One region of the Nonomuraea sp. NPDC050663 genome, then DNA from elsewhere that is predicted to be linked to it. Evidence: riboswitches for the same ligand, from Rfam matches in the RefSeq annotation. Region 1 holds a riboswitch; the other holds the start of a gene.

What was found. Region 1 has a riboswitch for thiamine pyrophosphate ahead of ACIBH1_RS46065 (purine-cytosine permease family protein). Riboswitches for the same ligand answer to the same signal wherever they lie in the genome.
Region 2: it holds a riboswitch for thiamine pyrophosphate, as region 1 does, so the genes downstream of both, thiO (glycine oxidase ThiO) here and ACIBH1_RS46065 (purine-cytosine permease family protein) in region 1, are expected to answer to the same signal.

The regions. Positions count from the first base shown of each region.
Region 1 is NZ_JBITGL010000027.1:41,228-48,705, reverse strand. Features, by position in the region: gene ACIBH1_RS46090 (LCP family protein) at 1-103, shown strand, start outside; gene ACIBH1_RS46085 (GPP34 family phosphoprotein) at 150-797, opposite strand; gene ACIBH1_RS46080 (Fpg/Nei family DNA glycosylase) at 840-1,718, shown strand; gene ACIBH1_RS46075 (rhodanese-like domain-containing protein) at 1,732-2,055, shown strand; gene ACIBH1_RS46070 (hypothetical protein) at 2,123-2,551, shown strand; TPP riboswitch at 2,594-2,707, shown strand; gene ACIBH1_RS46065 (purine-cytosine permease family protein) at 2,697-4,019, shown strand; gene ACIBH1_RS46060 (methylated-DNA--[protein]-cysteine S-methyltransferase) at 3,988-4,539, opposite strand; gene ACIBH1_RS46055 (PAS domain S-box protein) at 4,538-6,451, shown strand; gene ACIBH1_RS46050 (ATP-binding protein) at 6,604-7,026, shown strand; gene ACIBH1_RS46045 (YidC/Oxa1 family membrane protein insertase) at 7,023-7,478, opposite strand, start outside.
Region 2 is NZ_JBITGL010000002.1:803,064-810,541, reverse strand. Features, by position in the region: gene thiE (thiamine phosphate synthase) at 1-565, opposite strand, end outside; gene ACIBH1_RS08520 (Rv2175c family DNA-binding protein) at 555-929, opposite strand; gene ACIBH1_RS08515 (NAD(P)/FAD-dependent oxidoreductase) at 960-2,120, opposite strand; TPP riboswitch at 2,149-2,262, shown strand; gene thiO (glycine oxidase ThiO) at 2,252-3,340, shown strand; gene thiS (sulfur carrier protein ThiS) at 3,337-3,537, shown strand; gene ACIBH1_RS08500 (thiazole synthase) at 3,530-4,282, shown strand; gene pknB (Stk1 family PASTA domain-containing Ser/Thr kinase) at 4,454-6,373, shown strand; gene ACIBH1_RS08490 (hypothetical protein) at 6,416-7,468, shown strand; gene alc (allantoicase) at 7,447-7,478, opposite strand, start outside.

The DNA.
Region 1 (7,478 bases):
CGGCGGCGAGGGCGTCAAGTGGGACAGGACCAGGGCGCTGGCGCTGTTCAACGCGCTGGCGGAGGACAAGCCCGTGCCCAAGGAAGCGCTCCAGGTCAACTGAGTCTTTCAAGCGGTACGGCTGGCGCGGCCGTACCGCTTGAAGGTCGTCAGGACGCGCCCGCCGCCACCACGGCGGCCACCGCGCCCGCCATGATCGCCGCCTGGATGGAGGCGATCGTCTTGGCCACCGCCGCGCCCGCCCACTCGCCTTCGGCGATCTCCTTGATGCGCTTCTTGTCGGCGCCGGGGAAGGCCTTGCGCTCCAGCTTGACGGCGTGCATGACGGCGACCAGGACCGCCGTGCGCGGGTCGGGGTCGCTCCCGCCCAGCGCGCTGGCGATCCGCTCGCGCACGCCCGCCTCGATGGTGCCGTCGGCCTCCGGCCAGCGCTTCGACGGGAAGATCCCCAGCACCTTGCCCTGCTGCTCGGTCAGCACCCCGGCGTCGGCCAGCCGGGTGAGCAGCCGGTCGCGCAGCTTGCCCGCGTGCAGCCTGTTGACCCACCAGTCGGGCTTGCGCTGCTTGGTCTCCTCGACGATCCTGGCCAGCGCCCGGTCGAGCTCGCCGTCACCCACGGGCGTGGGGTCCTTGACCACCACGTGCTTGCCCTCGAGGTCGATCCGCTCGCCCAGGGCCAGCTCGGCCAGGAGCGCGCCGCCGAGCGCGAGGTTGAGGGAGGTCGAGTCGACGAGTTGCTTGCCGGCTTCCTCGCTGTGGGCGAGGAGGAGGAGTTCCTCCGCAATCGTGACGCTCATGCCGCGTAGTTTTCCACAGGCTGTGGACCATAATCTGGATGCATGCCGGAACTTCCCGAAGTGGAGTCGCTCACAGAGTTCCTCCGCGATCGTGCCGTCGGACACACCGTGGTCGGAGTCGACGTGGTCGGCTTCCAGGCTCTCAAGACCTTCGACCCGCCCGTCAGCGCGCTCGGCGGCCTGGAGATCACCGGGGTCAGCAGGCACGGCAAGTTCCTCGACCTCGACTGCGACGGGCTGCACCTGGTGATCCACCTGGCCAGGGCGGGCTGGTTGCGGTGGAAGGAAGACCTGTCGGGCGCCAAACCGGTACGACCGGGCAAGGGCCCGCTCGCCGTGAGAGTACGGCTCTCGCCGAACGAACTGGGCCTGGCTCCCGGCTTCGAGCTCACCGAGGCGGGCACGCAGAAACGCCTGGCCGTCTACGTGGTCAAGGATCCCGCCGAGGTCCCGGGGGTGGCCGCGCTCGGCCCCGACCCGCTGGCGCCGGAGTTCACCGTGGCCAAGCTGCAGGAGATCCTGGGCGGCAACCGCACGCAGATCAAGGGACTGCTGCGCGACCAGAAGGTGATCGCCGGCATCGGCAACGCCTACTCCGACGAGGTGCTGCACGCCGCGAAGATGTCACCCTTCAAGATCGCGGCGTCGCTCACCCCCGAGCAGGTCGCCGACCTGCACGAGGCCATCGTGACCACGCTGCGCGACGCGGTCGAGCGCGCTCACGGCCTGGCCGCCAAGGACCTGAAGGCGGAGAAGAAGTCGGGCCTGCGCGTGCACAACCGCGCCGGGCAGCCCTGCGACGTCTGCGGCGACACCATCCGCGAGGTGTCGTTCGCCGACTCCTCGCTGCAGTATTGCCCCACCTGCCAGACCGGCGGCAAGCCCTTGGCCGACCGCCGCATGTCCAAGCTGCTGAAGTGAGAAACTAGGACCCATGACGGTTCCCGAGATCCAGGCGCGTGAAGTGCCCGATGACGCCTACCTGCTCGATGTGCGCGAGCAGATGGAGTGGGTGTCAGGCCACGCGCCGAAGGCCGTGCACATCCCGCTCGGCGAGTTGCAGGCGAGGGTCGACGAGGTGCCCGCGGGCGAGACCGTCTACGTGATCTGCCGGGTGGGCGGGCGCTCCTACAACGCCGCGGCCTGGCTCAACCACATCGGCCGCCAGGCGATCAACGTCGACGGAGGCATGCAGGCCTGGGACGCCGCGCAGCTCCCGATGGTCAGCGAGACCGGCCAGGACCCGTTCGTCGCCTAGCGCATACCTCCGACATACCGCCGACTCCTACGGTGTTGGGCACCTGTCCAAGATCGAAGGAGTCGACATGAAGTTGAGATCCGTGTCCGCGCTGGCGGCGGGAGTCCTCATGGCGTTGACGGGCCTGGTCGTCACCGCTCCCGCGGCCTCGGCCGCCAGCGTTTCCGGGTGTGACAGCTCGAGGGTTACGGAGCACTACCTCGGCTGGGTGAAGGCCCGGGTCGTCATGTCGCGTGGCTGTGACGTCAAGTCCGGCTCCAACACCTACCGCAACCAGGACTTCGTCTCCTTCTCCCTCAAGGACACCAAGTGCGACAAGTCCGGTGTCCGGATCACCATCCACCGGGGGGACCTCGCGCTGTGGACGAAGTACAACGGCTCCGGGTGCGACGAGACCGTCACGGGGACAGGGTGGACCGGCGCCCAGTCCGGCAAGTGGTACGTCAATTTCAGCGGCGACAAGTACGGCCAGACCCCGAAGGTCACGATCAGCTAGCCCGAGTGGCCTAAAGCGGGGCGAATGGTGCATCATTGGCACCAAAATCAACGCGGGAGCTTGGGGCAACCAGGCTGAGAGGGCGACTACGGCTGTCGCCGACCGCATGAACCTGTCCGGGTAATGCCGGCGTAGGGAGAGTGTGATGACGCGCGTCGTCGATCAGCATCATGCCGAAGTCCCGCTGACCCTCGAGGGCGCGCCGCCCAAGGTGCTCGGCGTGCTCGACCAGGGTGCGCTCTGGGCCAACCTGGCCGTCAGCCTGCTGGGCTTCTCCGGAGCGCTCGCCCTGGTCAACGCGGCCCAGGGGGCCCCGCTCAGTCTGGCCGCGGCGCTGACGGCCACCGTCGTCGGCAGCCTGATCGGCACCGTGATGGTGGCGCTGTCGGCCATCCCCGGCACCCAGACGGGCCGGCCCTCGATGGTCCTGCTGCGCGGCCTGTTCGGGGCCAAGGTGTCGTACGTGCCCACGGTGCTGAACGTGGTCCAGATGCTCGGCTGGGGGGCCTTCGAGCTGTGGGTCATCGCCATCGGCTGCCAGGCGATCTTCGGCGACGCCGTGCCGTACGCGGTGTGGGTCATCGCGGCCGGGGTGCTGACCACGGTGCTGACGATCTGGCCGCTCGGCGCGATCCGGGTGCTGCGGCGCTACGTGACCATCGCGGTGATCATCGCGTTGGCCTACTACGCCTGGCGGTTCCTCGGCCAGGCGCCGCCGCAGTCGGGCGGCTCGTGGACCGGGTTCGGCCCCGCGGTCGACTACGTGATCGCCCTGTCGGTGTCGTGGGTGCCGCTGGCCGCCGACTTCGCCCGGCACTCGCGCAGCTCCGGCGCCGCCTTCGCCGGGGTGGTCGGCGGCTACACGCTGGCCCAGGTCGCCTGCCTGGGGCTGGGCATCTACGCGGTCGCGCTGACCGGCTCGGGCGACGTCTTCCCCACCTTCGTGGCGGTGCCGCTGGGCGCGCTGTTCTTCGGCATCCTCATCCTGCGCGAGACCGACCAGTCGTTCGCCAACGTCTACTCGACGACCATGTCGCTGCAGAACTTCCTGCCGCGCGTGGACCGGCGTGTCCTGTCGGTGATCGTGGGCGTGATCACGACGCTGATCGCGATCTGGGTCAGCGCCGACACCTACGCGTCGTTCCTGTCGGTGATCGGCGCCGTGTTCGTGCCGATGTTCGCCGTGCTCGCGGTCGACTACTTCGTCCTGGGCGGCAGGGCGCGCTGGAACACCGACGAGGACGCGCCCTCGCGCTGGTCGATGCTGATCCCGTGGGCGCTCGGCTTCGTCGCCTACTGGCTGACGACCTCGGCCGCGACGGTCGCGGGCTGGGACTCCTTCTGGACAGGCGTGCGCGACGCGATCGGCTTCGAGCGCCAGCCGTGGATGAACGGCGCGCTCGGGGCCTTCGTCGTCGCGGCGCTGGTGACGCTGCTCATCGGGCTGCTGCGCGGCTCTCGACGGTGAGCAGATGACGCTTGGCGGCGGCGCCTCCGGCGTAGCCGCCGTCGTCGGCGATGCGGTGGCAGGGCACGACCACGCACACGGGATTGGTCTGCAGCGCGTTGCTCACGGCGTGGAGCGCCTGCGGCCGCCCGATGCGCTCGGCGAGCGCCGCGTGGGTGGTCGTGGTGGAGTACGGCACGGCGACCATCATCTTGAGCACCGTGCGCGCGAACGGAGTGGCGAGTTGCAGGTCGGCGGAGAGGGTGAAGGTGCGAAGGCGCCCGGAGAAGTAGGCGTCGAGCTCGCGCCGCACCGGGTCGAGCCGGCGCGCGTCGGCGCCGATCGTGCCGCCGACCACGCGGCTGATGCGTTCGAAGACCACGTGCTCGTCCTCGTAACTGCAGGCCACGACGCCGCGGTTGGACGCCGCCAGCACGAGCGTGCCCACGGCGCCGGCGTAGGTGCCGAAGGCGATGTCGGGCGGACCATCGCCCCGGTAGGTGGGTGAGGTGACCCGCAACAGGGCTTCGAGGTCAGACATGGTGACGGCAGCGTATCGGACCATAGTGCCTGCGGAGCGCTCACGACCTCGGCAGTATGGAGATGTGAGTGGCGACTGGGATGACAGCTTGGCCGAGGCCGTGCTGTCCAGCTCGCCCAACGCGGTGGTGGCGCTCGACCGCGACCAGACGGTCCTGATGTGGAATCCCGCCGCGGAACGACTGTTCGGCTGGACGGCCGACGAGATGGTCGGCCGCAGGGCCCCGATCGTGCCGGAGGAGCTCACGGCCGAGCACAACGCCGTGCTCGAAAGGGTGCGCACCGGCGGCCAGGTCTCGCTGCGCACCAAGCGGTTCCGCCGCGACGGCACCCTGCTCGACCTGCGGGTCGACACCAGCGCGTTGTGCCAGGGCACCTCGGTGGTGGGTTACGTGTGCGTGCACCACCTGGTGCGCGACGACATCGCGGCGCGCAGCCGCGGAGCCAGGCGGGCGCAGCTGGTGCGCAAGCTGACCGACGTGGTCGGCGACATCAACGCGGCCCTGGAGCTACCGGCGGTGCTCGACAGGATCGCCGCCAGCCTGACCGAGCTGACCGGCGCCGACGCCGGGGGATTCGTGCTCATCGAGGGCGACCGGTTGCGCCTGGTGGCCTCGCACCAGCTGCCCGAGCAGCTCAAGGACGCCACGGCCGACCTGGACACCAGCCTCGTCGGCAAGCTGATGCGCACCGGCAAGACGGTCATGCTCGAAGGCCAGGAGCTCGACGACCTGATCTGGGCGCAGCTGCCGGGCCTGCACACCATCGCGCTGGGCCTGGCGGCGGTGGGCGGCCGGCCGTACGGCGGGCTCTACGCGCTGTTCTGCAAGCGCAAGCCGGGCCACGTGGAGCTGGAGCTCCTCGAACTGCTCGCCGGGCACGCGGGGATCGCCGTGTCGAACGCCGTCGCCTACCAGGACGCCGTGCGCCAGCGGGCGCACGAGCGGGCGGTCTTCGACGCCAGCGCCGACGGCATAGCGGTGCTCGACGCCATGGGCCGGGTGATCCAGTGGAACCCGGCGGCGGGCGAGCTGACCGGCTTCTCCAGCGAGGCGGTGCTCGGCGGCCCGCCGCCCTTCCCGCTGCCCGCGCCCGGCGAGAAGCTGACCGTGCAGCTGACCACGGGCCGCTGGCTCGACGTGGTCGCGGCGGAGATCGTGGAGACGGGGGAGGTCGTGGTCGACTTCCGCGACGTCACGGCCGCCAAGGAGCTCGAGGAGGCCAAGGACCTGTTCCTGGCGATGACCAGCCACGAGCTTCGCACGCCCATCACGATCGTGCGGGGCTTCGCCAGCACGCTCGACTCGCGGTGGGACAAGATGAACGACTTCGAGCGGCGTGGGGCGGTGCGCACCATCGCCGAACGTTCGCGCTCGCTGGGTCAGCTGATGGACCACCTGCTGCTGGGAGCCAGGGCGGGCGCCGACGAGCTGGCCGTGCGCATCGAGGGCTTCGACCTGGCCGAGCGCATCCACGCCGCGACGCTCGGTCTGCCCGAGCTGTCCGACGACCACCGGGTCGAGGTGAACGTGCCCGACCGGCTCCCTCGCGTGAGCGGCGACGCGCTGGCCACCGACATCATCCTGGGCCAGCTGCTGGAGAACGCCTTCAAGTACTCACCCAACGGCGGGCTGATCGCGGTCGAGGCGTGGGAGGAGGACGGCGCCGTGGTGGTGGCCGTCGACGACGAGGGCGTCGGCATCCGGCCTGACGACCGCGAGCGCATCTTCGAGCGTTTCGTCCAGGTCGACAGCGGCGACCGCCGTCAGTTCGGAGGGGTCGGTCTGGGGCTCTACATCGTGCGCAGCCTGGCGCGTGCGCAGGGCGGTCAGGTGACGGCTCATCCCAGGCCAGGGGGAGGAACCAGGATGCGGCTGGCGCTCATTATCGAACCCGACACACCGGAGCGGTAACGAGGTGGTCACGGATGCGCTGAACTATCGTCCAATGTGTACAAGCTGTGATCGTAGTCCGGTTTCTGGGACCGGGTAACGGGGCATTTCGGTCGTACCGGGGTGTGTTCCCACTGTGAGCCCACGGGGGGACTGGGATCGGGGAGGTGGGTGTGTCGAGCGTGGTGCTACTTCCGTACGCACCGTCCAGCGTCGCCGTCGCACGCCAGCGCCTCAGCACTGAATTGCAGGAGTGGGGGGTCTTCTCCGGCGCCATCGACGACGCGGTCCTGGTCGTGAGCGAGCTGTTGAGCAATGCGCTCCGGCACGCCCATCCATTGCCTTCCGGCATGGTCCGCGTCGCATGGTTCTGGAGTGACGACGTGGTCGAGGTCGCCGTCAGCGACGGCGGCGCGGCCACGGAACCACGGGCCGGACGGCCCACCCTCTCCTCGCTGGGGGGCCGTGGCCTGGGCATCGTTGAGTTTGTGGCGCAGAAATGGGGAGTGCGTCACGAGGGTGAGGTGACCACGGTGTGGGCGGTTCTGCCCGCCCCGCACACCGTCGGTGAGCCGGCGCTCAAGGAAGCGGGTTAGCTGTACAACACCACGCGTTCCGCGTAGCTCCACGTCGTCGAGATGAGTAGGTACAGCCCGGCCGCCATCGGCAGGAACAACGCCGCCGCGGCCGCGCCGTACGCCATCAACGGGAGCATCTTCCGCATCATTTCGGGCTGATCTTCGGGTAGTTTCGCTTTCACCCTGCGTGAAGTGAGCCAGGCCACCGCGATGATCGCCAGAATCATCGCGGCGAAGACCCAAAATGGCCAGCTGATCAGACCGAAATTGGCGACCACGGCCGAGAGACTCAGGCCGAGCGGGTCGTAGCCGACGAGTGCGGTCGGGTGTGTCGCGACGCGATACATCAGCCACATGAACGGCAGCTGCGCCAGAGCGGGCAGGAATCCGGCGAACACCGAGATGCCCTCCTGGGCGTGCGCCGCGGTGATCTCCTTCTGGAGTCGCTCAGGATTCTTGGCGTAGCGCTT
Region 2 (7,478 bases), on a different contig from region 1:
TGATCGCCCTGACCACCACGACGCGGCGCACGCCGTACGCCATGACCTCGTCGAGGTTGTCGAGGTCGATGCCGCCGATGCCGAACCACGGCCGCTCGACGCCCAGCCCTGCCGCGTGCCTGAGCAGCGCCGGGCCCGGGGCGTGGCGCCCCGGCTTGGTCGGCGTCGGCCAGATCGGCCCGCAGCAGAAGTAGTCGACCCCCTCCTCCACGGCCGCCGCCGACGCCTCCTCGACGGAGTGCGTGGAGCGGCCGATGAGGATGTCGGGCCCGAGCAGGTCGCGTGCCACCGCCACCGGCAGGTCGTCCTGCCCGAGGTGGAGCACGTCGGGCCGGGCGGCGTAGGCGATGTCTGCGCGGTCGTTGACGGCCAGCAGCTTGCCGTGGCGGTCGCAGGCGTCGCGGAAGACCTCGAGCAGCGCGAGCTCCTCCCGCGCCTCCAGCCCCTTCTCTCGGAGCTGGACGATGTCGACGCCGCCTGCGAGCACCGCGTCGAGGAAGTCGGCCAGGTCGCCGCGCTCCCGTCGTCCGTCGGTGCAGAGGTAGAGCCTGGCGTCAGAAAGCAAGGGCCTGTGCCCGCCGCTTGACCTCGGTGTGCCGGCCGGCCTTGATCGCGTCGATGGGCGCGCCGGGCAGCGACTCGTCGGGCGTGAAGAGCCAGCGCAGCGCCTCGACGTCGTCGTAGCCGGCGTCGAAGAGCACGGTCAGGGTGCCGGGCAACCCCTTCCACACGTCCTTGCCGTCGAGGAGGGCGGCGGGCACCTGCGGCCCGCCGGGGCCCCGTCGTACGCCGAGGAGCTTGTGGTCCTTCAAGAGCTGCTTGGCCCGGCCGATCGTCAGGTCGAGGCGCTTGGCCACTTCGGGGAGAGTCAGCCACTCGTCGACGAGCTGCTCGGTCTCCCGGTCTATCTGTGCAACAGAGAGCGTCACGACACCACAACTACCACATGCCGTCCTTGCTCAAACTACACAGTCTCGTAGAGGTACCTGTGGATCCACCAGCAACGCCACGTCGACATGCTGACCGGATTCGATGACACGGCGGCCCTGGACGAGGTCTCGCGGGCGGTCGACGGTGAGGACGGCGCTCAGCCGGTCGTCGTCGGTGAGCCAGCACGCAGTCCACTTCGGCTCGTGCTCGCCGCGATACACCAGCCTGGCGCCCTGCTGGTCTCCGGCGAACTGGACCATGTGGCCGAACTGCTCCGACCAGAAGTACGGCACCGGGTCGTAGGCCTGCTCCTCGCCGAGGACGGTGGCGGCGGCGACCTCGGGGGCGCTGAGGGCGGTGTCCCAGTGCTCCACCCGCAGGTGGCGGCCGTAGCGGCGCGACCACCAGCTGGCGCAGTCGCCCACGGCGACGACGCCCGGCATGGAGGCGCGCAGGTATTCGTCGGTGACGACGCCGTTGTGCAGGTCGATGTCGGCGTCGGCCAGCCATTCGACGGCCGGGCGCACGCCGATGCCGGTGACCACGACGTCGGCGTCGAGGAACTCGCCGTCGGCCAGCCGTACGCCGCCCTCGTCGACCTCCCTGACCATGGTCCGCAGGCGCAGGTCGATGTTGTCGTACCAGGGCAGGGTGCGCAGGCCGATCTCGGAGCCGAGGACGTGGCTGAGCGGCGCGGGACCGGCCTCGACGACCGTCACGGCGCATCCGGCCTTGCGGGCGGCGGTGGCGACCTCGGCGCCGATCCAGCCGGCGCCGATGACGACCACGCGGGCGCCGGGCACGAACGTCACGCGCAGCAGGTGGGCGTCGTCGATCGTGCGCAGCGTCTGCTGCGGGCCGTCGCCGGGCAGCGTGATCGGGTCGGCGCCGGTGGCGATGATGAGGCGGTCGAAGGGCAGCTCGCCCTCGGTGGTCTCGACGACGCCCTCGCGCAGGCCCTTGGCTGCCACGCCAGGGCGGAAGTCGACCTTCAGCGCCTCGAGGTCGGAGTCGACGGTGGTCGTGTCGCTCTGGCCCATGAGCACCGCCTTCGACAGCGGTGGACGGTCGTAGGGGCGGTGTCTCTCCTGCCCGACCAGGGTGATCTGTCCCTCGAAGCCGCGCCCGCGAAGGGCCTCAACGCTGCGTATCCCGGCCAGACCGGCGCCGACGACCACCACTCGATTCACACTGAGACCCTAACCGGTAGGCTGAAGCCGCAAGACGCGCGGGAGTCCGGCCGAACCGGGCTGAGAGGAAGGCTTCGCGGGCCTTCGACCGCAGACACCTGATCCGGATCATGCCGGCGAAGGGAGCGGACATGGATGTGGTCGTGGGCGGCGGGGTCGCCGGGCTCTCCGTGGCCTGGCGGCTGGCCCGCTCCGGGCGGCCGGTGACGGTCGTCGACCCGGCGCCCGCCTCCGGCGCCTCCCACGCGGCCGCGGGGATGCTCGCCCCGGCCAGCGAGACCGACTACACCGAGGAGTCGCTGCTGCGGCTGGGGGTGGAGTCGCTGCGGCTGTGGCCGTCGTTCGCCGCGGAACTGGCCGCCGACGCCGCGCCCGCCGGGGCAGCGGGGGCGCACGACTGGGCGGCGATGCTCGACTATCGCACCGACGGCACGCTCGACGTGGGCTTCGACGCCGACGACCTGGCGGTGCTCGACGAGCTGGCCTCCTTCATGGACAAGCTCGGCCTGCCCGTGGAGCGCCTGACCGGCCGCCAGTGCCGGCGCCTGGAGCCGATGCTGGCCCCGTCGGTGCGCGGCGGCATCCACGCGCCGCAGGACGCCTGGGTGGATCCCAGGAAGGTCACCGCGGCCCTGCTCAGGGCCATCGACCGCCGGGGCGTGCGCCTGGTGCGCGCCAGGGCGGAGCAGGTACGGCCCGACGCGGTCGTGACGGAGGGCGGCGAGGTCGTCGACGCCGAGCGGGTGGTGCTGGCCGCCGGTGCCTGGAGCAGCAGGCTGGCCGACGTTCCTGTGCGCCCGGTCAAGGGCCAGATCCTGCGCCTGCGCTCCCCCAGGCCGCTGCTGTCCAGGTGCGTGCGCGGCCTGGTGCACGGCCGCCCGGTCTACCTGGTGCCGCGCGGCGACGGCGAGCTGGTCGTGGGCGCGACCCAGGAGGAGCTCGGCTTCGACACCACGGTGACGGCGGGCGGCGTCTACGAACTGCTTCGCGACGCCCGCGAGCTGGTGCCCGGGGTCACCGAGCTGGAGCTGGCCGAGTCGGTGGCGGGCCTGCGCCCCGGCACCCCCGACAACCTTCCCCTGATCGGACCGCACCGGGGCCTGACCCTGGCGACCGGCCATCACCGCGGCGGGGTGCTGCTCGCCCCGCTCACCGCCGCGATCGTCCTGGGCGAGGCGAGCGAGCCGGCCGCGCTGTGCTCACCGGAGAGGTTCACATGAAGTTGACGATCAACGGGTCGGCGCACGAGGTGCCCGCGGGCATCACCGTGGCGCAGGCCGTGAAGAGACTGACCGAGCAGACCTCGGGTGTGGCCGTCGCGGTCAACGACGAGGTGGTACGGCGGGGCGCGTGGGAGTCCACCGCCCTGGACGAAGGAGACAGGGTCGAGGTGCTGACGGCGGTGCAAGGTGGATGACCTGATCATCGCGGGCGAGAAGTTCGCCTCGCGGCTCATCATGGGCACGGGCGGCGCTCCGTCGCTGGAGGTGCTCGACCGGGCGCTGGTCGCGTCGGCGACCGAGCTGACGACCGTGGCGATGCGGCGGCTGGATCCGGGGGTGCGGGGTTCCGTGCTCGATGTCCTGACAAAGCGTGACATCAAGGTGCTGCCGAACACCGCCGGGTGCTTCACCGCGGGCGAGGCCGTCCTGACCGCCCGCCTGGCCAGGGAGGCCCTCGACACCAACTGGGTGAAGCTGGAGGTCATCGCCGACGAGCGCACCCTGCTGCCCGACCCGATCGAGACCTTCGACGCCGCCGAGCAGCTGGTCGCCGACGGCTTCGTCGTCCTGCCGTACATCGGCGACGACCCGGCTCTGGCCCGCAGGCTGGAGCAGGCGGGGTGCGCGGCGGTGATGCCGCTGGGCGCGCCCATCGGCTCGGGCCTGGGCATCCGCAACCCGCACAACATCGAGCTGATCGTCGAGGCCGCCGGGGTGCCGGTCATCCTCGACGCGGGCATCGGCACCGCGAGCGACGCGGCGCTGGCGATGGAGCTGGGCTGCGACGCCGTCCTGCTGGCCACCGCGGTGACCCGCGCCCGCGACCCCGAGCTGATGGCGGGGGCGATGCGCCTGGCCGTGGAGTCGGGGCGCATGGCCAGGCAGGCGGGACGCATCCCGAAACGGCACCACGCGCTGGCGTCGTCGCCGATGGAGTGAGCCCGGGAGGGTGGGGGCCGGGCGGCGGTGGCCTCGGCGTGACCGCCTCTTTGCCCTCACCTCTCACATCCGCCCGAAACAACCTGCGGGAAGGCGCTCCGGCCATCGAAACGGCATCGGTTTCGGATGCTCCTGCCCTCCCGGTGGCAAATCGCCCGTAAACTCGGCTCCGTGGACACGACGACTGCGGACCCCCTCGTCGGGCGGCTACTCGACGGGCGATACCGCGTCGAGTCCCGGATCGCCCGCGGCGGAATGGCGACCGTCTATCTTGCCCTGGACGTCCGGCTCGACCGCACGGTCGCGCTGAAGGTGATGCACCGCTCCCTGGCCGAGGACCCCGCCTTCGTGCGCCGGTTCATCGGCGAGGCCAAGTCGGTGGCGAGCCTGTCTCACCCGAATGTCGTGCACGTCTTCGACCAGGGCACCGACAACGACGTGGTGTACCTGTCGATGGAGCACGTGCCGGGTCGCACCCTGCGCGACATCCTGCGCGAGCGCGGCAGGCTGTCCGCGCGAGAGGCGCTGGAGATCATGATCCCGGTGCTGGCGGCGCTCGGCGCGGCCCACCAGGCGGGCATGGTGCACCGCGACGTCAAGCCGGAGAACGTCCTGCTGACCGACGACGGCCGGGTCAAGGTCGTCGACTTCGGGCTGGCGCGCGCGATCGAGGCGACCAACCAGACCCGCACCGGCATGATGATCGGCACGATCGGCTACATGTCGCCCGAGCAGGTGACCACGGGCGGCGCCGACGTGCGCAGCGACGTGTACGCCGCGGGCATCATGCTGTTCGAGCTGATCACCGGGCGGCAGCCGTACGAAGGCCAGACCCCGATGGCGGTGGCCTACAAGCACGTGCACGAGACCGTGCCTCCGGCCGCCTCACTGGCCCCCGACACGCCCCAGCTGATCGACCTGCTGATCGCCCAGGCCACGGCGCACGAGCCGGAACGCCGCTACCAGGACGCCTCGGCGATGCTGGTGGCCGCCGTCGACGCGCACCGCCTGCTGCCCAGGCACGGCGTCGGGAGCGGGGCGCATCAGGTGACGGCGTCGCCGATGCCGGCCCCGCCGGTGACGGGCGTGCACGCGATGCCGAGCGCGCCGCAGGCCGCGCCCTCGCACACGCTCATCCAGCCGCGTGCCGAGGTGCGGGCCGAGCGCCGCGGGTTCCGGCCCAACTGGTTCCTCATCGGCCTGGCGATCATGATGGCGGCGGCGATCGGGCTGACCGCGTACTTCGTCGCCCAGCCCACCTACGTGCAGATCCCCGACCTGGTCGGCCAGAACGTCACCACGGCCAGGCAGGCGGCGGCCTCCAAGGGCTTCAAGGTGACGCTCGCCGACGGCCAGTACGACGACAAGGTGGCCAAGGGCCGGGTGTTGTCGACCGATCCGCCCGCGGGCACGTCGGTCGAGGAGGCCTCGGCGTTCACGATCGTGCCGTCGCTCGGGCCGAAGCTGGTCACCGTGCCGGGCCTGCGCGACCTGACCGAGGAGCAGGCGCGCACCCAGCTCGCCGACGCCGGGCTCAAGGCCAAGATCGTCAAGATGGAGAACCTGGAGGTCGAGCGGGGCAAGGTGCTGGAGAGCCGCCCCGCCGCCGGTGAGCAGGTCAAGGCCGGGACGACCGTCGAGGTGCGCATCAGCAACGGCATGCTCATGCCCGACATGGCCGGTCTGCCGCGCCAGGAGGCCGAGGCTCACCTGCAGGGGCTCGGCCTGGGCGTGCAGGTGCAGGAGGTCGACGACGACGCCGAGCCGTGCACCGTCATCGCGCAGGTGCCCAAGGCCAAGTCGCCGGTCACCAAGGGCCAGCAGACCCAGCTGACCGTCGTCAACTGCGGCTTCAGCCTGCCCGACTGGTGGATGCGCGGCAACGACGGCGAGGCGCGCGACGACAGCGGCTTCGCCACGGTCCCGTCGGTGGTCGGCAAGAACGTCAAGGACGCCCAGCAGGAACTGCAGCAACTGGGCTTCAAGGTGCGGGTCAAGCGGCTGCTGGGCACCGGCGTGGTGCGCTTCCAGCGTCCCGGCCCGCCGCTGGCGGAGGTGCCTCCGGGCTCGACCGTCACGCTCTGGCACTGATCGGCGGGGAACCGGCGAGCGGCCGGCGGTGTATGGGCAGGCGTGAGAACCCTCCTCGTCACCGCCCTGCTGCTCGCCGGTTGCACGTCGGCCCCTGAGCCCCAGGCTGTCCCGTCGCCGTCCCCGTCGCCGTCGGGCATGCACGCGCCGATGACGCCCCTGTCGGGCAGGCCGCCCGGCCGTCCGGCCGGGACGCGGCTGCTGGTCTCGGGTGACGAGGTGTTCGTGCTCGACACCAACTCCGGCGTGCGCACGCCCGTCACCGGCCTGCCCCAGGGCTGGATGTGGTGGTCGCAGAGCTCGGCGGGCCTGCACGTCCTGTACGGCGGGCCGGCCGCCGATCCGCAGAAGGGGCGCGTCTACCTGCTCGACGGCGCGGCGGCCACTCCCCTGGCCCGTGGCGGCTCCGCCTTCCCCCAGCACGCGGGGACCGGCGTCTACGTCGTGCGTCCGCGCTCGAAGGACACCTGCGCGCTCGTCCTCTACAGCCTGGGCGGCGTCGCGGCCTCCGACCGCGACTATCCCTGCTCCACCGTGCCGTACCGGGACACCTCCGCCGGGCTGATCGGCGCCGGCGGCCTGTTCGCCCCCGACGGCCGGTCGATCCTGTCCGGCATGTCCGTGCACGACGCCGCGGGCCGCTGGGCGGTCGTCACGCGGGGCGAGAAGCTCTTCCGCGTCGAGCTGCACCCGGGCGGCGGCAAGCCCGGCTCCATCGTCGAGCTGGCGCCGCCCCCGGCGCCCGACGGGCAGTTGGGCTGGGTCTCCCTGTCGCCCGACGGCCGCACCGCCGCCGTCGCGCTGGTGGAGCCGGCCTGGCCGGGACCACGGCAGTCCTTCGACCTGTGGCTGCTCGACCTGGAGTCGGCGGCATGGAGCCGGGCGCCCGGCATGCCCGTGCCCGCCGCCGTCAAGACGATCGCCCATCGCTGGACGGCGACGGGCGATCTGGTGCTGGCCGGGCGTTTCCCGACGACGGGGGCGGTGCGTCCCGCTGAGTACTCAGGGGCGGTGGTGACGGTACGGCCCGGCCTGCCGTACCTGATCGTGGAGCGGGTCGACCTGCCGGACGGTCACACGGTGTCGGTGATGTGACCCAGCAGGC